DNA from 3 places in the Neobacillus sp. S1115 genome. Region 2 is predicted to be linked to each of the others. Evidence: a T-box and tRNA genes for the amino acid it is inferred to sense, from the RefSeq annotation. Region 2 holds a T-box; the other regions hold tRNA genes.
The links. A T-box is a leader RNA that pairs with one kind of tRNA and senses whether it is charged. The one in region 2 lies ahead of proS (proline--tRNA ligase), so its partner is inferred to be a tRNA-Pro.
Positions count from the first base shown of each region.

Region 1: it encodes a tRNA-Pro, which carries the amino acid that the T-box ahead of proS (proline--tRNA ligase) is inferred to sense. The anticodon was not compared.
Region 3: it encodes a tRNA-Pro, which carries the amino acid that the T-box ahead of proS (proline--tRNA ligase) is inferred to sense. The anticodon was not compared.

Region 1 covers NZ_AP038275.1:234,130-241,056, forward strand. The annotation lists gene ACZ5B7_RS01290 (Tex family protein) at 1-2,048, shown strand, start outside; gene cmpA (cortex morphogenetic protein CmpA) at 2,066-2,176, opposite strand; gene ACZ5B7_RS01300 (SprT family protein) at 2,271-2,747, shown strand; tRNA gene ACZ5B7_RS01305 (tRNA-Asn) at 2,868-2,942, shown strand; tRNA gene ACZ5B7_RS01310 (tRNA-Ser) at 2,947-3,037, shown strand; tRNA gene ACZ5B7_RS01315 (tRNA-Glu) at 3,050-3,121, shown strand; tRNA gene ACZ5B7_RS01320 (tRNA-Gln) at 3,185-3,259, shown strand; tRNA gene ACZ5B7_RS01325 (tRNA-Leu) at 3,267-3,351, shown strand; tRNA gene ACZ5B7_RS01330 (tRNA-Leu) at 3,415-3,500, shown strand; tRNA gene ACZ5B7_RS01335 (tRNA-Arg) at 3,560-3,633, shown strand; tRNA gene ACZ5B7_RS01340 (tRNA-Pro) at 3,656-3,732, shown strand; tRNA gene ACZ5B7_RS01345 (tRNA-Gly) at 3,747-3,820, shown strand; rRNA gene ACZ5B7_RS01350 (16S ribosomal RNA) at 3,935-5,484, shown strand; rRNA gene ACZ5B7_RS01355 (23S ribosomal RNA) at 5,802-6,927, shown strand, end outside.
Region 2 covers NZ_AP038275.1:2,444,448-2,451,374, forward strand. The annotation lists gene ACZ5B7_RS11865 (MMPL family transporter) at 42-3,179, opposite strand; gene ACZ5B7_RS11870 (MarR family winged helix-turn-helix transcriptional regulator) at 3,183-3,644, opposite strand; gene ACZ5B7_RS11875 (hypothetical protein) at 3,778-3,978, opposite strand; gene ACZ5B7_RS11880 (hypothetical protein) at 4,081-4,218, opposite strand; T-box leader at 4,388-4,603, shown strand; gene proS (proline--tRNA ligase) at 4,699-6,129, shown strand; gene ACZ5B7_RS11890 (GNAT family N-acetyltransferase) at 6,422-6,927, shown strand, end outside.
Region 3 covers NZ_AP038275.1:88,356-95,282, reverse strand. The annotation lists rRNA gene ACZ5B7_RS00505 (23S ribosomal RNA) at 1-734, opposite strand, end outside; rRNA gene ACZ5B7_RS00500 (16S ribosomal RNA) at 941-2,490, opposite strand; tRNA gene ACZ5B7_RS00495 (tRNA-Ala) at 2,670-2,745, opposite strand; tRNA gene ACZ5B7_RS00490 (tRNA-Pro) at 2,753-2,829, opposite strand; tRNA gene ACZ5B7_RS00485 (tRNA-Arg) at 2,845-2,921, opposite strand; tRNA gene ACZ5B7_RS00480 (tRNA-Leu) at 2,934-3,022, opposite strand; tRNA gene ACZ5B7_RS00475 (tRNA-Gly) at 3,028-3,102, opposite strand; tRNA gene ACZ5B7_RS00470 (tRNA-Leu) at 3,113-3,197, opposite strand; tRNA gene ACZ5B7_RS00465 (tRNA-Lys) at 3,207-3,282, opposite strand; tRNA gene ACZ5B7_RS00460 (tRNA-Thr) at 3,382-3,457, opposite strand; tRNA gene ACZ5B7_RS00455 (tRNA-Val) at 3,467-3,542, opposite strand; rRNA gene rrf (5S ribosomal RNA) at 3,553-3,669, opposite strand; rRNA gene ACZ5B7_RS00445 (23S ribosomal RNA) at 3,757-6,691, opposite strand.

The DNA.
Region 1 (6,927 bases), 2.2 Mb from region 2:
CTCGCTATCGGAAAGAAATGACCGGTGCCCTCGATGAGGTGCAAATCCGGAACATTCTAGAACGCTGGCAATACATACAAAACCTCGAACAAAGAAAAGAAGAAGTTCTCCGGATCATTGCGGAACAAGGAAAGCTGACCGAAGAGCTCCAGCAAAGCATCGTAAAAGCTGAAAAGCTCCAAGAGGTAGAAGATTTATACCGTCCCTATAAACAAAAAAGACGAACCAAGGCTACTATAGCTAAAGAAAAAGGCCTTGAGCCGCTGGCCGAATGGTTACTGACACTCCCAAAAGAAAGTGTTGAAGAAAAGGCGAAAGAATTTTTATCGGAAGAAAAAGAGGTCCTTAAAATAGAAGATGCGCTAGCTGGTGCAAAGGATATCATTGCGGAAATGGTGTCAGACGATGCGGAAGGCCGCAAGTGGATTCGTCGGGATACCTTCAAATCCGGCACGGTTGTCTCTGTTGTAAAGGAAACGGAAAAGGACGAGAAAAACGTTTACGAAATGTACTATGAATACGAGGAACCGGTAAATAAAATCGTTCCGCACCGTATCCTTGCCCTAAACCGCGGTGAAAAAGAAGACATTCTAAGAGTATCTATTAAAATGAACCCAGATATCATCATTTCGTATTTGTCCAGAAAATGGGTTAAAAAGGAGCACTCGCCGGCAGCCCCATTGGTATTAGAAGCAATTGAAGACGGCTACAAAAGATTAATCCAGCCATCTATTGAGCGAGAAATCCGCAGTGAATTGACTGTAAAAGCAGAGGAACAGGCCATTCATATATTCTCAGAGAATTTGAGAAACCTTCTCCTCCAGCCGCCGTTAAAGGGAAAAATCGTCTTAGGTGTCGACCCGGCCTATCGGACTGGCTGTAAGCTGGCGGTTGTGGATGAAACCGGGAAAGTCCTAAAGATTGATGTCATTTACCCGCACCCACCGAAAGCGAAGCCCGAGGAAGCAAAAGACAAGTTTATCAAAATATTGCGGGACTATAAGGTTGAGATGGTTGCGGTCGGAAACGGGACCGCCTCAAGAGAGACAGAGCAATTCGTAGCTGATATTTTAAAAGAAGTTAAGGGAGAGATCTTTTATCTAATTGTGAATGAGGCCGGGGCAAGTGTGTATTCTGCTTCCGATCTTGCAAGAGAGGAATTCCCTAACTTCCAAGTTGAAGAACGGAGTGCCGTGTCAATTGCCCGCCGTCTGCAGGACCCGCTTGCGGAATTGGTTAAGATAGATCCGAAATCAGTAGGCGTCGGCCAATACCAGCATGATGTATCTCAGAAACTTTTGTCCGAATCACTCCATTTCGTCGTGGAAACGGCAGTTAACCAGGTCGGAGTGAATGTGAATACTGCCTCGTCTTCTTTGCTGCAGTATGTTGCCGGCCTTAATAAAACAGCAGCCAATAATATTGTGAAAATGCGCGATGAGGAAGGGAAATTCACCAGCCGCTCGCAATTAAAGAAGGTTCCTCGCCTTGGTGCAAAGACCTATGAACAAGCGGTGGGCTTCCTGCGGGTATTAGATGGAAAACAGCCACTGGACCGGACCGGAATTCACCCGGAAAATTACAAAGAGGTAGAAAAGCTCCTTAAAAACCTCGGCTTTACAACTGCTCACCTAGGGTCTGAAGAGTTGATATCTGCCTTGAACGGACTTGATTTGAAGTCTGTTTCTGAAGAGTTATCCATTGGTGAGTTAACATTGAAGGATATTGTTGACGCACTTGTAAGACCGGAACGTGATCCGCGTGACGACCTGCCCCGTCCGCTTTTGAAAAAAGATGTTTTAAAACTGGAAGACCTAAAATCCGGAATGGAGCTCCAAGGTACAGTCAGAAATGTTGTTGATTTTGGAGCCTTTGTAGATATTGGTGTTAAACAGGACGGGCTTGTTCATATCTCAAAACTAAGTACTCGATTCGTCAAACATCCGCTCGATATTGTTTCAGTAGGGGATGTAGTAACCGTCTGGGTAGATTCGGTTGATATGAAAAAAGGCCGGGTAGCACTAACGATGCTTCCTCCAGCAAAATAAACGAAAACACTGCTTGCTTAGCAGTGTTTTTTTCTGTAAAAAAACCAGCATTGATTTAACATCTTAATTTGATATCGATTTTTTTCATAAAATGCTCTTTTCATTTGGTTTTGAAACCAAGTAGGCATAAATTAAACCTCCCGAAAAGTTTCTCCACAAGGGTATATACAATATATGCTATAATAGGTTGTCACGTTCGCAAAGAAAGTGAGGGAACCTTAAATGAAGGATTCGGAGCTTCAGTTGATGGTGGAAAAAATCTCGATGGAGTACTTTGGGAAGCCATTCAAACATAAGGCATCCTTTAATTCTCGGCTCAGATCAACTGGCGGCAGATATCTTTTGGGGACACATAATATCGAAATTAATAAAAAGTATTTGGAGCAGCTTGGCGAACAAGAATTAATTGGGATCATCAAACACGAACTAGTTCACTATCATCTTCACCTTGAAGGCAAGGGATACAAGCATCGTGATTTAGATTTTAAAATACTCTTAAAAAAGGTGGGAGCACCAAGGTTTTGCAATCAGCTTCCGGATGTCCCGAAAAGAAAACGTAAAGCTAAAAAAATACTTTTATATAAATGCACAAAGTGCAGCCTTCCATATCAGCGCAGAAGAAGCATTGATACAAGTCGCTATGTTTGTGGAAATTGTAAAGGGAAATTAGAAAAGGTCAAAGAATATCTTTTGGAATGAAAGTTTGAAGAACCATTTATTTCTATGAAAATTCGTATTGACTTTAGATAAAGACGTCATTATAATTTAAAGAGTCGATAGGGCAACGCCTTATTGGACTAGCTTCATATTTGCTATTATTCCGCAGTAGCTCAGTGGTAGAGCTATCGGCTGTTAACCGATCGGTCGCAGGTTCGAGTCCTGCCTGCGGAGCCATATTGGGGAAGTACTCAAGTGGCTGAAGAGGCGCCCCTGCTAAGGGTGTAGGTCGCGTAAGCGGCGCGAGGGTTCAAATCCCTCCTTCTCCGCCAGGTTAAAATATCGGCCCCTTGGTCAAGCGGTTAAGACACCGCCCTTTCACGGCGGTAACACGGGTTCGAATCCCGTAGGGGTCATCAGGAATGGGGAATGAAACAAATTCATTTCCTGTTTCTTTCTCTCTTGAAAGATAAATATATTGGGCTATAGCCAAGCGGTAAGGCAACGGACTTTGACTCCGTCACTCGTAGGTTCGAATCCTGCTAGCCCAGCCATTTTTATGCGGGTGTGGCGGAATTGGCAGACGCACCAGACTTAGGATCTGGCGCCGCAAGGCGTGGGGGTTCGACTCCCTTCACCCGCACCAATAATTTCCTGTTGAAAAACCTCAGGAAACATGTTATGATTTTCTTTGTCACTAATTTAAAATGCGGTCGTGGCGGAATGGCAGACGCGCTAGGTTGAGGGCCTAGTGGTGGCAACACCGTGGAGGTTCAAGTCCTCTCGGCCGCACCAAAAAAATATATTGACATAATAAATCGAATGTGATAAGATATAAAAGTTGGTTTAAAAGAGCGCCCGTAGCTCAATTGGATAGAGCGTCTGACTACGGATCAGAAGGTTATGGGTTCGACTCCTGTCGGGCGCGTTCTAAAGTATAACTCCAATATCGGGAAATAGCTCAGCTTGGTAGAGCACTTGGTTTGGGACCAAGGGGTCGCAGGTTCGAATCCTGTTTTCCCGACCATCACAATTTTATATGCGGGTGTAGTTTAGTGGTAAAACCACAGCCTTCCAAGCTGTTGTTGTGGGTTCGATTCCCATCACCCGCTCCACTTTAGAAAAATAGTTCTTTGAAAACTAAACAAACAAAAACGTCAACAAACAATAATTATTCATTTCTTTTGAAATGAAGCCAACGTAACATTTTTGAGCTAATCAACTCAACTTTATTGGAGAGTTTGATCCTGGCTCAGGACGAACGCTGGCGGCGTGCCTAATACATGCAAGTCGAGCGAATCACTGGGAGCTTGCTCCCGGTGGTTAGCGGCGGACGGGTGAGTAACACGTGGGCAACCTGCCTGTAAGACTGGGATAACTTCGGGAAACCGGAGCTAATACCGGATAACTTCTTCCCTCGCATGAGGGAAGGTTGAAAGTCGGTTTCGGCTGACACTTACAGATGGGCCCGCGGCGCATTAGCTAGTTGGTGAGGTAACGGCTCACCAAGGCGACGATGCGTAGCCGACCTGAGAGGGTGATCGGCCACACTGGGACTGAGACACGGCCCAGACTCCTACGGGAGGCAGCAGTAGGGAATCTTCCACAATGGACGAAAGTCTGATGGAGCAACGCCGCGTGAGCGATGAAGGCCTTCGGGTCGTAAAGCTCTGTTGTCAGGGAAGAACAAGTATCGGAGTAACTGCCGATACCTTGACGGTACCTGACCAGAAAGCCACGGCTAACTACGTGCCAGCAGCCGCGGTAATACGTAGGTGGCAAGCGTTGTCCGGAATTATTGGGCGTAAAGCGCGCGCAGGCGGTCCTTTAAGTCTGATGTGAAAGCCCACGGCTCAACCGTGGAGGGTCATTGGAAACTGGGGGACTTGAGTGCAGAAGAGGAAAGCGGAATTCCACGTGTAGCGGTGAAATGCGTAGAGATGTGGAGGAACACCAGTGGCGAAGGCGGCTTTCTGGTCTGTAACTGACGCTGAGGCGCGAAAGCGTGGGGAGCAAACAGGATTAGATACCCTGGTAGTCCACGCCGTAAACGATGAGTGCTAAGTGTTAGAGGGTTTCCGCCCTTTAGTGCTGCAGCTAACGCATTAAGCACTCCGCCTGGGGAGTACGGCCGCAAGGCTGAAACTCAAAGGAATTGACGGGGGCCCGCACAAGCGGTGGAGCATGTGGTTTAATTCGAAGCAACGCGAAGAACCTTACCAGGTCTTGACATCCTCTGACACTCCTAGAGATAGGAATTTCCCCTTCGGGGGACAGAGTGACAGGTGGTGCATGGTTGTCGTCAGCTCGTGTCGTGAGATGTTGGGTTAAGTCCCGCAACGAGCGCAACCCTTGATCTTAGTTGCCAGCATTCAGTTGGGCACTCTAAGGTGACTGCCGGTGACAAACCGGAGGAAGGTGGGGATGACGTCAAATCATCATGCCCCTTATGACCTGGGCTACACACGTGCTACAATGGATGGTACAAAGGGCAGCGAAGCCGCGAGGTGGAGCCAATCCCATAAAACCATTCTCAGTTCGGATTGCAGGCTGCAACTCGCCTGCATGAAGCCGGAATCGCTAGTAATCGCGGATCAGCATGCCGCGGTGAATACGTTCCCGGGCCTTGTACACACCGCCCGTCACACCACGAGAGTTTGTAACACCCGAAGTCGGTGGGGTAACCGCAAGGAGCCAGCCGCCTAAGGTGGGACAGATGATTGGGGTGAAGTCGTAACAAGGTAGCCGTATCGGAAGGTGCGGCTGGATCACCTCCTTTCTAAGGATATAAGCTGGACATATGAGCCAGACAATACATGTTTGTTTGATTGTTTCTTGTTTGTTTAGTTTTGAGGGAATTATCTCTCAAAACTTAATTTTTTGCTCCTGCGCCACAGTAGTTCGAAGAAGTAATCTTCAGCTCGTCGCAAGGCTGCAAGAAGTAACGCTCTGATGTTTAATCATGATGTGATTGAAGTCAGTAGCCTTGTTCCTTGAAAACTAGATAATCGTAAAAGAAGAAGTAACCAAGTAAGAACCGAGTAATCGCCATTTTAGTTTTTCTCTCTTATTTTTAAGAGTAAGTAAAACCTTTTAGGTTAAGTTAGAAAGGGCGCACGGTGAATGCCTTGGCACTAGGAGCCGATGAAGGACGGGACTAACACCGATATGCTTCGGGGAGCTGTAAGTAAGCGCCGATCCGGAGATTTCCGAATGGGGAAACCCACTGTTCGTAATGGAGCAGTATCTTTACCTGAATACATAGGGTATTGAAGGCAGACCCGGGGAACTGAAACATCTAAGTACCCGGAGGAAGAGAAAGCAAACGCGATTCCCTGAGTAGCGGCGAGCGAAACGGGAACAGCCCAAACCGAAAGGCTTGCCTTTCGGGGTTGTAGGACACTCAACATGGAGTTACAAAGGAACGGGGTAGATGAAGCGGTCTGGAAAGGCCGGCCATAGAAGGTAAAAGCCCTGTAGTCGAAACTTCGTTCCCTCCTGAGTGGATCCTGAGTACGGCCGGACACGTGAAATCCGGTCGGAAGCAGGGAGGACCATCTCCCAAGGCTAAATACTCCCTAGTGACCGATAGTGAACCAGTACCGTGAGGGAAAGGTGAAAAGCACCCCGGAAGGGGAGTGAAAGAGATCCTGAAACCGTGTGCCTACAAGTAGTCAGAGCCCGTTCATGGGTGATGGCGTGCCTTTTGTAGAATGAACCGGCGAGTTACGATTGCATGCGAGGTTAAGTTGAAGAGACGGAGCCGCAGCGAAAGCGAGTCTGAATAGGGCGAATTAGTATGTAGTCGTAGACCCGAAACCAGGTGATCTACCCATGTCCAGGGTGAAGTCCAGGTAACACTGGATGGAGGCCCGAACCCACGCACGTTGAAAAGTGCGGGGATGAGGTGTGGGTAGCGGAGAAATTCCAATCGAACTTGGAGATAGCTGGTTCTCTCCGAAATAGCTTTAGGGCTAGCCTCACGTAGTTAGAGTCTTGGAGGTAGAGCACTGTTTGGACTAGGGGCCCTCATCGGGTTACCGAATTCAGACAAACTCCGAATGCCAATGACTTATCCGTGGGAGTCAGACTGCGAGTGATAAGATCCGTAGTCAAAAGGGAAACAGCCCAGACCACCAGCTAAGGTCCCAAAGTATACGTTAAGTGGAAAAGGATGTGGAGTTGCTTAGACAACCAGGATGTTGGCTTAGAAGCAGCCACC
Region 2 (6,927 bases):
ATTTCAGCGTGCTTTTTCGTTCGTATGATAGTACATTGGCGTCATTTTCTAAATGGCCACCAGTTGGCTTCTCCAAAGGTTCGCACCATAACTGGTACAAACAGCGGAAGAACCACTAAGGCGTATAAGGCAAGACCAATTAATAGAATCGTAGCAATTTCTAGTAATGATAAAACACCGGAAGGCATCATCGCTGCGAACGTTCCGCCCAAGATGACAGCTGCTGAAACGATGACTGTCCCCATCTTCTTCATTGATTCAAGAATGGCTTTTTCAACAGGTAAATCACGATACTCGTTAAAGCGATCCATTAAGAAAATACTGTAGTCGATTCCAAGCGCAACGAGAATAACAAAGGCAAAGAATGGTACAGCCCAGCTGATGCCTGTGTATCCTAGCCAGTTTACAAAAATATATTCAGAGATTGACATTGATGTATAGTAGGTTAAGACCAAAGAGCCGATTAGGTAAATTGGCATTATCAATGAACGGAGCAGGATGATCAGGATGATTCCGATTCCTGCAAGCATTAAAATAACAGTTCTGGAATAGTCGCCTTTGGAAATGGTATCCAAATCATGGTGCATGCTCGAAACCCCGCCAATAGCAACCTTTGCATTTTCAAGCTTGGTGTCTTTAACTGCACGTTTTACAGCATCTTTTATGACTGGTATTCTGTTTATCGCCTCATTAGAGTATGGATTCTTATTAAAGACAACATCAATCGTCATGACCTTGCGATTCTTTGACATATAGGCATTCAGAACTTTCGAAAAATCATTGCTGTCCAAAACATCCTGAGGGATATAAAAACCAATTTGCTGCTGCTTGGATACATCGGCCATATAATCTTGGGCACTTACCAGCCCATTTGAGACTTGGTTTAATCCATCGGCACTTCGATTTAACCCGTCAGAAAGCTGGTTAATTTGGCTGCCGATATTTTCAAACCCGGAAAGCAGTTCCTGCTGGCCATTATTGATGCCATCCAGACCGCCTGTAAACTTCGGCATGTTTGCGACGATTTGTCCCTGGCCGTCTTCCATTTGATATAAACCAGACTCAAGTGCCGTAATTCCCGGAAGGAGCTGTTCCATACCTCTGATTAATTGTTCTTGTCCGGAAATCAGTTTCACAAATTCGCTATTGGCCGTATTAAGACCGTTTTGTGCTTCTTTAAGGCCTGCGTTAAGTTGATTCAAGCCTGCAGCTAGCTGCTGTGCTGCCGCATAGGCCCCAGGAGCATCCGGCGTACCTGGGATGCCTTCAATTGTCGCCTTAATAGTTTGGTAGTCTTGACTATTCTGGACAATCGGATAATCTGTTTCCAACTGATTAAAATTAGCTTGCAAATTAAGGCTGCTGCTTAGTAATTCCAACCCAGCGGCCGTTTTTTGATAATTGATTAATAGGGTGCCCAGCCCAGTTTCTGTTTGTTGATAGCCCGCAAGTAATTGTTTGCTTCCATCTAAAGCTTTTTGAGAATTAATTTTGATTTGGGTTAAGCCTTCTTTTATTTGTGTTGAACCTAAAGAACCTTGTTTAAGTCCTGTTTCGATATCTGAAAGGCCGCTTTGAACCTTGGCCAAATTTGTTTTGATTTCTTTCGTGCCTGAGATTAATTGGCTGATTCCAGCTGTTGCCTGCTCCATTTTTGGCTGATTAGCTGCCATCTGGGTGCTTGCTTCAGATAGCCCGCCGCTGATTTGTTTAATCCCGTCATTTCCTTTGCCAAGTCCGTCCTCAAGGCTTGCCACCTGCTTGGAAATATAAAAATCGTCAATTGGTTTGCCGGTCGGGCGGGTGACAGAACGGACGGTTTTGACATCATTAACTTTTTTGAGTTCTTGACTGATTTTTTCGGTAATTGACAAATATTCCGTGGTGTTCATTTTATCGTCATTTTTAATGACAATTTGTGTCGGCATAGATTCACCAGGACCGAATGAATCCGCAATTATATTAAAACCCTTAATAGATGGATATTCATCGCTGATTTCTTCAAGCGAATTAAATGACAATTGATCCTTATACGTGAATAGGAAAGGTATTGCGATAATGGCAACAAGAATAAAAGCAATCAATGGACGTTTCAGGGCAAAGTTCCCTATTACACCCCATAGCTTACTATCGCTATGCTCAAGCTTGCCTTTTGCCGGCCAAAACAATTTTTTTCCAAGGACTGCCATGAAAAATGGCACCACCGTGATGATTGCGATTAATAAAATCGCTACTCCAACGGCCACAGCAGCGGCGGATTTGTATAGCTGGAAGGTGGATAAACCTATCGAAGCAAATCCGATTAAAACAGCGACACCGCTAAAAAAGACCGTTTTTCCAGCTGTTTTGTATGTTTTAACGATGGCCTCTGTTACATTTTCACCCGCAGACAATTCCTCTTTAAAGCGGCTTAAGAGCAGGATGCAATAATCCGTTCCAATCCCGAAGAGGACGGCAACCAAGAAAATCTGTGTAAAGGTTGATAATGGAAAGTTCAATTTATCTACTAAAATAGCAACAATGGATTGTGCTGTCAGATAGCTAAATCCTACCGTTATCAAAGGAATAATAGGGGCCACTACTGATCTGAAGACAAGCAGCAACACGGCTAAAATGAAAACTACCGTTATGCCTTCGGTTTTTTTCAGTCCTTCCTGAGAGTTTGTGACGAGGTCCTCGCCAATCACCCAGCCGCCTGTATAGTAATGATCAAGTTTGACATCATCAATCGCTTTATTTAATTCTTTGACAATTTCCTTTGCTTCCCTATTATTCGAAGTCACTTTAATGGAAACTAGGATTGTTTTGCCGTCCTTTGAAACCAGCTGGTCCTTCAGTTCCTCTTGAGTGAAATGGGTGAGGATTTCAGTGATTCCGAGCGTCTCCTTATTTCTTTCTAGTTCTTTGACAGCTTTCTCAGCATCAGCGAAGTCGTCCTTCGTTAATTTTTTTTCACTATGGAAGACAAGCGCCGTTTGCAGGGAATTACCCTTATTTTCACTTGATTGAACATCCTTGAGAATTTTTTCGGCAAGGGTGGAGGGGTAGCCTTCTGGAACGGAAATTTGTCCTTTCTCTCGAACGAGATTTTCCATATTTGGCGCAGCCATAAAAAGCGCAGCAATGACTGCAATCCAAGCGATTAAGATAAACCATTTCCCCTTAATGATGGCTCTCACTTGTTATTCCCCCAGTTCTTCCTGTTTCTTGTTGTCTAAAATTTGTGCTAATTTTTCATACGTGTTAATAAAAGTTGTGATTTCGGTTTCATCGAACTGGGTAATGATAGACTCAACTAATTGATGAACCTTTTCCAGGGCACTTTGAAACAGTTCGACGCCTTCTTTTGTTAGTGTTAAATAAACCACTCTGCGATCTTTTTCGTCTCTAGTTCTTTGTATCAAGCCTCTATCAGTCATTCGATTGATGATGGCTGTTATTGCACTTTTATTGACCTGAAAAACTTCGGCCAATTCCGTTGAGGTACATTCTCCTTTCTGGTGGATATACCTTAAGATGTAGTGCTGGTCATTGGTCAATTCGTTTCCAAGTTGATTTTTAATTAAGGCTTCTGCTTTTTTATGTACCTGAAAGGAAATGTTTACATAGCGGTCAATTAAATCCTGGATTGTGTTGTTATCCATTTTGCTTTCCCCCCATTACTTTACGAAAAAAATAGTTAACTTATTGAACTATTCACCTGTTAAACTATATAACAAAGTAAATATTGTGTCAATTAGGAACAAACAGCAAAAAAAGACCCTGATTGTATAACAATCAAGGCCATTGCTCCATATGCTTTTGTAATTTTTTCTTATTCTTGATTCTTTTGATTAGATATATACCGGCTATCAATGCCAGTACATTTAATGAATCGCCAAAGTTAATTGTTACACTGAATTGGTTATTCACCTTAATATCATTTTTATTGTTTGTTGTACTAGGACCACTTTTAATTTCCAGTTCTTTCTTTACCACTAGCATGCCCCCTAAAATCTATCATTTCTCTATTAATCATATTCAGGGAGGGGGAAATAATGCTAGATTTTAAAAAAGAGGTTTATGAAACAAATTGAGGAATCATCCTTCATTTTTTTCTTTATCAACGGCATTTTTAAAAATACGTTTCAGGGCTTCATTTTGCATTCTCATGTATTCAAGCAATGCTTCTTTTTCTTCCTCATCGAGCACGAGTTCATCCTTTTTTTCCTTTTCCATGCAAATCACCCCAATTTAGCTATTAATAGCATTTTAACTGATTCGGAACGTCGATTAAAGTAGTATTAAAAATTAAAAAAAGGCAATAATGGTTGATGTTGAGAAAAATATTCTTATGAAGGAATTGACTTTTAGCTAAGGGAAATATATAATTTTTTCAAAAATATAACTAGAAACAATGACGGGGATTAGTAAAATGAAAAGGTCTTACCAAGAGAGGAAACCATTGGTGTGAGGTTTCTTAAGACGGTCATTTGAACCTGCCTCCCGAGTTCTGTATCGGATGGATTGAAGATACATGCGGATCAAATCCGTTATCATGCAAAGAGTTTAAAGCATTTGCTTTATGAATTTAGGGTGGTACCGCCAGGCCTTGGTCCCTTTTTTAGGATCAAGGCCTTTTTATATGCAAAAAGCTAAATGCGTCTAAAACAGGCGCTGGAGCGGGAAATATTTTTCAGAAAATGATGAGGTGTCAAAATGGCTAAGGAATTTGTAAAAGATATTACTGCGATGGATGAGGACTTCGCGCAGTGGTATACAGATGTTGTTACTAAAGCAGATTTAATCGATTATTCAAGCGTCCGCGGTTCGATGATTATCCGCCCATATGGGTTTGCCTTATGGGATAATATCAAAAATGAACTGGACCGCCGCATTAAAGAAACAGGGCATGAAAATGTGTATATGCCATTATTTATTCCAGAAAGCCTGTTGCAGAAGGAGAAGGACCACGTGGAAGGGTTTGCGCCTGAAGTTGCTTGGGTGACCCACGGCGGTTCCGAAGAATTGACGGAACGATTGGTCGTCCGTCCAACTTCAGAGGTCCTATTCTGTGAGCATTATAGTAATATCATTCATTCCTACCGCGACCTGCCAAAGCTATATAACCAATGGGCAAACGTCGTCCGCTGGGAGAAAACAACCCGTCCATTCTTACGGACATTAGAATTCTTGTGGCAGGAAGGCCATACTGCCCATGCAACTGATGAAGATGCGATGGAAGAAACCATCAAAATGCTGAATGTGTATGCTGATGTACTTGAGAACACTCTAGCGATTCCTGTTGTAAAAGGGGAAAAAACGGAAAAGGAAAAATTCGCTGGGGCAAAACATACCTTTACGGTTGAAAGCTTAATGCATGATGGTAAAGCATTGCAATCCGGTACTTCCCACCACTTTGGCACTGGCTTTGCTGAAGCATTTGGGATTCAGTACACTGATAAGGACGGAAAGCTTCAATATGTCCATCAAACATCATGGGGCTTTACAACTCGTGTAATCGGCGCCTTAATCATGGTGCACGGCGACGACCGCGGTCTTGTGATTCCGCCAAAGGCAGCGCCAACTCAAGTCATGATAGTGCCAATTGCACAGCATAAAGAGGGCGTACTGGACTTTGCATATGACTTGAAAAATTCCCTTGGCAAAGTGGCTCGTGTCGATATCGATGCCAGCGACAAAAAGCCAGGCTGGAAGTTCAATGAGTACGAAATGAAAGGTATTCCTGTTCGTTTGGAAGTTGGTCCAAAGGATATTGAAAACAAGCAGGTAGTTTTGGTACGCCGGGACACTTTGGAAAAAATCATCGTTTCAATGGATCAACTAGAAGAGAAGCTTGTAGCGCTGCTTGAGGAGATTCAGTCGAACCTGTACAACAAAGCGTTAAAGCATCGTGAAGAAAGAACATCGGTTGCGACTACACTTGCTGAATTAAAGGAATCTTTAGAAACAAAGCCAGGATTTATCAAAGCAATGTGGTGCGGCGAGTTAGCCTGCGAGGAAAAAATCAAAGAAGATACCGGCGCTACTTCACGTTGTATCCCATTTGAACAAGAAAAAGTATCAGATAAATGCGTTTGCTGCGGAAAAGATGCAGATCAGATGGTTTACTGGGCAAAAGCATATTAAAAAATACCTTTTTGGGGGGCTCTTTCAATGGGAGGGGCCCTTCTTTTTTGCGGTTTTGCTGCCTTATAACCAGTCTCTTGACGACATAAAGGAGGATATCAGCGAATTTTTTCGGGATATCAGCGGATTTTTAATTATATCAGCGAATTCATAAATTTATCAGCGAATCTCCAGTAGATATCAGCGGATTTTCAAATATATCAGCGAATCGCCAAATTTTCAGTGTCGCCTATCCAGTAAAAAGGATTTTTTACATGGTATATCGAACTTTACATAATTGGAGGTGCACAAAATGAAACCTATCTTAATGGATTTCTCAGAAGAATTTTACACAGAAAGATTAGTTATTCGTAAGCCGATGCCGGGTGACGGAAAAGCGGTTTATGAGGCAATGCAGGCTTCCTTGACCGAACTGAAGCCGTGGATGCCTTGGGCGCACCGCGATCAAACGCCAGAAGAGGTAGAGGCCAACATGCGTGAAGCGCATGCGAAGTTTCTCACTAGAGAAGATCTAAGATTGCATATATTTCATAAAGAAACCGGTGAATTTATTGCATCTTCCGGATTGCATAGGATCAACTGGGATGTTCCCAAATTTGAAATTGGCTACTGGATTGATACAAGGCATAGCGGAAAGGGTTACATAACGGAAGCGGTTGAGGGTATTACCAATTTTGCTTTTCAGGAATTGAAAGCCAAGCGGGTAGAAATCCGCTGCGATTCCAAAAACGCGAAAAGCCGGGCCATTCCAGAACGTCTGGGATTTGACCTGGAAGGCATTTTAAAAAATGATAGTAT
Region 3 (6,927 bases), 2.4 Mb from region 2:
AGATCACCTGGTTTCGGGTCTACGACTACATACTAATTCGCCCTATTCAGACTCGCTTTCGCTGCGGCTCCGTCTCTTCAACTTAACCTCGCATGCAATCGTAACTCGCCGGTTCATTCTACAAAAGGCACGCCATCACCCATGAACGGGCTCTGACTACTTGTAGGCACACGGTTTCAGGATCTCTTTCACTCCCCTTCCGGGGTGCTTTTCACCTTTCCCTCACGGTACTGGTTCACTATCGGTCACTAGGGAGTATTTAGCCTTGGGAGATGGTCCTCCCTGCTTCCGACCGGATTTCACGTGTCCGGCCGTACTCAGGATCCACTCAGGAGGGAACGAAGTTTCGACTACAGGGCTTTTACCTTCTATGGCTGGCCTTTCCAGACCGCTTCATCTACCCCGTTCCTTTGTAACTCCATGTTGAGTGTCCTACAACCCCGAAAGGCAAGCCTTTCGGTTTGGGCTGTTCCCGTTTCGCTCGCCGCTACTCAGGGAATCGCGTTTGCTTTCTCTTCCTCCGGGTACTTAGATGTTTCAGTTCCCCGGGTCTGCCTTCAATACCCTATGTATTCAGGTAAAGATACTGCTCCATTACGAACAGTGGGTTTCCCCATTCGGAAATCTCCGGATCGGCGCTTACTTACAGCTCCCCGAAGCATATCGGTGTTAGTCCCGTCCTTCATCGGCTCCTAGTGCCAAGGCATTCACCGTGCGCCCTTTCTAACTTAACCTAAAAGGTTTTACTTACTCTTAAAAATAAGAGAGAAAAACTAAAATGGCGATTACTCGGTTCTTACTTGGTTACTTCTTCTTTTACGATTATCTAGTTTTCAAGGAACAAAAAGTTTTGAGAGATAATTCCCTCAAAACTAAACAAACAAGAAACAATCAAACAAACATGTATTGTCTGGCTCATATGTCCAGCTTATATCCTTAGAAAGGAGGTGATCCAGCCGCACCTTCCGATACGGCTACCTTGTTACGACTTCACCCCAATCATCTGTCCCACCTTAGGCGGCTGGCTCCTTACGGTTACCCCACCGACTTCGGGTGTTACAAACTCTCGTGGTGTGACGGGCGGTGTGTACAAGGCCCGGGAACGTATTCACCGCGGCATGCTGATCCGCGATTACTAGCGATTCCGGCTTCATGCAGGCGAGTTGCAGCCTGCAATCCGAACTGAGAATGGTTTTATGGGATTGGCTTCACCTCGCGGCTTCGCTGCCCTTTGTACCATCCATTGTAGCACGTGTGTAGCCCAGGTCATAAGGGGCATGATGATTTGACGTCATCCCCACCTTCCTCCGGTTTGTCACCGGCAGTCACCTTAGAGTGCCCAACTGAATGCTGGCAACTAAGATCAAGGGTTGCGCTCGTTGCGGGACTTAACCCAACATCTCACGACACGAGCTGACGACAACCATGCACCACCTGTCACTCTGTCCCCCGAAGGGGAAATTCCTATCTCTAGGAGTGTCAGAGGATGTCAAGACCTGGTAAGGTTCTTCGCGTTGCTTCGAATTAAACCACATGCTCCACCGCTTGTGCGGGCCCCCGTCAATTCCTTTGAGTTTCAGCCTTGCGGCCGTACTCCCCAGGCGGAGTGCTTAATGCGTTAGCTGCAGCACTAAAGGGCGGAAACCCTCTAACACTTAGCACTCATCGTTTACGGCGTGGACTACCAGGGTATCTAATCCTGTTTGCTCCCCACGCTTTCGCGCCTCAGCGTCAGTTACAGACCAGAAAGCCGCCTTCGCCACTGGTGTTCCTCCACATCTCTACGCATTTCACCGCTACACGTGGAATTCCGCTTTCCTCTTCTGCACTCAAGTCCCCCAGTTTCCAATGACCCTCCACGGTTGAGCCGTGGGCTTTCACATCAGACTTAAAGGACCGCCTGCGCGCGCTTTACGCCCAATAATTCCGGACAACGCTTGCCACCTACGTATTACCGCGGCTGCTGGCACGTAGTTAGCCGTGGCTTTCTGGTCAGGTACCGTCAAGGTACCGGCAGTTACTCCGATACTTGTTCTTCCCTGACAACAGAGCTTTACGACCCGAAGGCCTTCATCGCTCACGCGGCGTTGCTCCATCAGACTTTCGTCCATTGTGGAAGATTCCCTACTGCTGCCTCCCGTAGGAGTCTGGGCCGTGTCTCAGTCCCAGTGTGGCCGATCACCCTCTCAGGTCGGCTACGCATCGTCGCCTTGGTGAGCCGTTACCTCACCAACTAGCTAATGCGCCGCGGGCCCATCTGTAAGTGTCAGCCGAAACCGACTTTCAACCTTCCCTCATGCGAGGGAAGAAATTATCCGGTATTAGCTCCGGTTTCCCGAAGTTATCCCAGTCTTACAGGCAGGTTGCCCACGTGTTACTCACCCGTCCGCCGCTAACCACCGGGAGCAAGCTCCCAGTGATTCGCTCGACTTGCATGTATTAGGCACGCCGCCAGCGTTCGTCCTGAGCCAGGATCAAACTCTCCAATAAAGTTGAGTTGATTAGCTCAAAAATGTTACGTTGGCTTCATTTCAAAAGAAATGAATAATTATTGTTTGTTGACGTTTTGTTTGTTTAGTTTTCAAAGAACTATTTAATCCGCCTCTCAAAGGCGACTTTTATATATTAACAAAGCAAATTAACAATGTCAATATATTTTTAAAAATAAATGGTGGAGCCTAGCGGGATCGAACCGCTGACCTCCTGCGTGCAAAGCAGGCGCTCTCCCAGCTGAGCTAAGGCCCCGTTAAAATGGTCGGGAAAACAGGATTCGAACCTGCGACCCCTTGGTCCCAAACCAAGTGCTCTACCAAGCTGAGCTATTTCCCGTACTATTAAATTTGATGGCGCGCCCGACAGGAGTCGAACCCATAACCTTCTGATCCGTAGTCAGACGCTCTATCCAATTGAGCTACGGGCGCTTATTTTATAAATGGTGCCGAGGACCGGAATCGAACCGGTACGGTAGTCACCTACCGCAGGATTTTAAGTCCTGTGCGTCTGCCAGTTCCGCCACCCCGGCAAATATGGAGCGGAAGACGGGATTCGAACCCGCGACCCCCACCTTGGCAAGGTGGTGTTCTACCACTGAACTACTTCCGCGATATTAAAATGGTGCGGGTGAAGGGAGTCGAACCCCCACGCCTTGCGGCGCCAGATCCTAAGTCTGGTGCGTCTGCCAATTCCGCCACACCCGCATATTAAAATGGTGAGCCATGAAGGACTCGAACCTTCGACCCTCTGATTAAAAGTCAGATGCTCTACCGACTGAGCTAATGGCTCGTACAATAAGAAATGCTAAACTACCTAGTTATTCTGCTTAAAATCCCTTCGGGATTTCGCGCACGCTTCCGCTGATGCAATTCAATGAAGTAAGAAGCGTGGTGCCGGCTAAAGGACTTGAACCCTCAACCTACTGATTACAAGTCAGTTGCTCTACCAATTGAGCTAAGCCGGCATAATAATATGGTGGAGGATGACGGGATCGAACCGCCGACCCTCTGCTTGTAAGGCAGATGCTCTCCCAGCTGAGCTAATCCTCCATATATGATGGCCCGGCAGCGTCCTACTCTCACAGGGACTTGCGTCCCAACTACCATCGGCGCTGAGAAGCTTAACTTCCGTGTTCGGGATGGGAACGGGTGTGACCTTCTCGCCATTGCTACCGGACCTATTGAATTAGAGGTTTCATTCCCTCAAAACTAGATAACGCAGAAGAAGTTTAGTAAAAACGAGTTCACCTTACTTAATTATGACTTGGTTAAGTCCTCGATCGATTAGTATCAGTCAGCTCCACACGTCACCGCGCTTCCACCTCTGACCTATCAACCTGATCATCTTTCAGGGATCTTACTAGCTTGACGCTATGGGAAATCTCATCTCGAGGGGGGCTTCATGCTTAGATGCTTTCAGCACTTATCCCGTCCGCACATAGCTACCCAGCGATGCCTTTGGCAAGACAACTGGTACACCAGCGGTGCGTCCATCCCGGTCCTCTCGTACTAAGGACAGCTCCTCTCAAATTTCCTGCGCCCACGACGGATAGGGACCGAACTGTCTCACGACGTTCTGAACCCAGCTCGCGTACCGCTTTAATGGGCGAACAGCCCAACCCTTGGGACCGACTACAGCCCCAGGATGCGATGAGCCGACATCGAGGTGCCAAACCTCCCCGTCGATGTGGACTCTTGGGGGAGATAAGCCTGTTATCCCCAGGGTAGCTTTTATCCGTTGAGCGATGGCCCTTCCATGCGGAACCACCGGATCACTAAGCCCGACTTTCGTCCCTGCTCGACTTGTAGGTCTCGCAGTCAAGCTCCCTTGTGCCTTTACACTCTGCGAATGATTTCCAACCATTCTGAGGGAACCTTTGGGCGCCTCCGTTACACTTTAGGAGGCGACCGCCCCAGTCAAACTGCCCACCTGACACTGTCTCCCACCCCGATCAGGGGTGCGGGTTAGAATTTCAATACAGCCAGGGTAGTATCCCACCGACGCCTCCACCGAAGCTGGCGCTCCGGTTTCTCAGGCTCCTACCTATCCTGTACAAGCTGTACCAAAATTCAATATCAGGCTACAGTAAAGCTCCATGGGGTCTTTCCGTCCTGTCGCGGGTAACCTGCATCTTCACAGGTACTATAATTTCACCGAGTCTCTCGTTGAGACAGTGCCCAGATCGTTACGCCTTTCGTGCGGGTCGGAACTTACCCGACAAGGAATTTCGCTACCTTAGGACCGTTATAGTTACGGCCGCCGTTTACTGGGGCTTCGATTCAGAGCTTCGCTTGCGCTAACCCCTCCTCTTAACCTTCCAGCACCGGGCAGGCGTCAGCCCCTATACTTCGCCTTGCGGCTTTGCAGAGACCTGTGTTTTTGCTAAACAGTCGCCTGGGCCTATTCACTGCGGCTCTTCGGGGCTATTCACCCCAAAAAGCACCCCTTCTCCCGAAGTTACGGGGTCATTTTGCCGAGTTCCTTAACGAGAGTTCTCTCGCTCACCTTAGGATTCTCTCCTCGCCTACCTGTGTCGGTTTGCGGTACGGGCACCTTTTATCTCGCTAGAGGCTTTTCTTGGCAGTGTGGAATCAGGAACTTCGGTACTATAATTCCCTCGGCATCACAGCTCAGCCTTACGGTGAACGGATTTTCCTATTCACCAGCCTAACTGCTTGCACGCACATATCCAGCAGTGCGCTTACCCTATCCTCCTGCGTCCCCCCATCACTCAAACGATAAAGAGGTGGTACAGGAATATCAACCTGTTGTCCATCGCCTACGCCTTTCGGCCTCGGCTTAGGTCCCGACTAACCCTGAGCGGACGAGCCTTCCTCAGGAAACCTTAGGCATACGGTGGATGAGATTCTCACTCATCTTTCGCTACTCATACCGGCATTCTCACTTCTAAGCGCTCCACCAGTCCTTACGGTCTAGCTTCAACGCCCTTAGAACGCTCTCCTACCGCGGACACCATGAGGTGTCCACCCACAGCTTCGGTGATACGTTTAGCCCCGGTACATTTTCGGCGCAGAGTCACTCGACCAGTGAGCTATTACGCACTCTTTAAATGGTGGCTGCTTCTAAGCCAACATCCTGGTTGTCTAAGCAACTCCACATCCTTTTCCACTTAACGTATACTTTGGGACCTTAGCTGGTGGTCTGGGCTGTTTCCCTTTTGACTACGGATCTTATCACTCGCAGTCTGACTCCCACGGATAAGTCATTGGCATTCGGAGTTTGTCTGAATTCGGTAACCCGATGAGGGCCCCTAGTCCAAACAGTGCTCTACCTCCAAGACTCTAACTACGTGAGGCTAGCCCTAAAGCTATTTCGGAGAGAACCAGCTATCTCCAAGTTCGATTGGAATTTCTCCGCTACCCACACCTCATCCCCGCACTTTTCAACGTGCGTGGGTTCGGGCCTCCATCCAGTGTTACCTGGACTTCACCCTGGACATGGGTAGATCACCTGGTTTCGGGTCTACGACTACATACTAATTCGCCCTATTCAGACTCGCTTTCGCTGCGGCTCCGTCTCTTCAACTTAACCTCGCATGCAATCGTAACTCGCCGGTTCATTCTACAAAAGGCACGCCATCACCCATGAACGGGCTCTGACTACTTGTAGGCACACGGTTTCAGGATCTCTTTCACTCCCCTTCCGGGGTGCTTTTCACCTTTCCCTCACGGTACTGGTTCACTATCGGTCACTAGGGAGTATTTAGCCTTGGGAGATGGTCCTCCCTGCTTCCGACCGGATTTCACGTGTCCGGCCGTACTCAGGATCCACTCAGGAGGGAACGAAGTTTCGACTACAGGGCTTTTACCTTCTATGGCTGGTCTTTCCAGACCGCTTCATCTACCCCGTTCCTTTGTAACTCCATGTTGAGTGTCCTACAACCCCGAAAGGCAAGCCTTTCGGTTTGGGCTGTTCCCGTTTCGCTCGCCGCTACTCAGGGAATCGCGTTTGCTTTCTCTTCCTCCGGGTACTTAGATGTTTCAGTTCCCCGGGTCTGCCTTCAATACCCTATGTATTCAGGTAAAGATACTGCTCCATTACGAACAGTGGGTTTCCCCATTCGGAAATCTCCGGATCGGCGCTTACTTACAGCTCCCCGAAGCATATCGGTGTTAGTCCCGTCCTTCATCGGCTCCTAGTGCCAAGGCATTCACCGTGCGCCCTTTCTAACTTAACCTAAAAGGTTTTACTTACTCTTAAAAATAAGAGAGAAAAACTAAAATGGCGATTACTCGGTTCTTACTTGGTTACTTCTTCTTTTACGATTATCTAGTTTTCAAGGAACAAGGCTACGGACTTCAATCACATCATGACTAAACATCAGAGCGTTACTTCTTGCAGCCTTGCGACGAGCTGAGGATTCACTTCCTCGAGTTACTGCGGCGCAGGAGCAAAAAAATAAGGTTTTGAGAG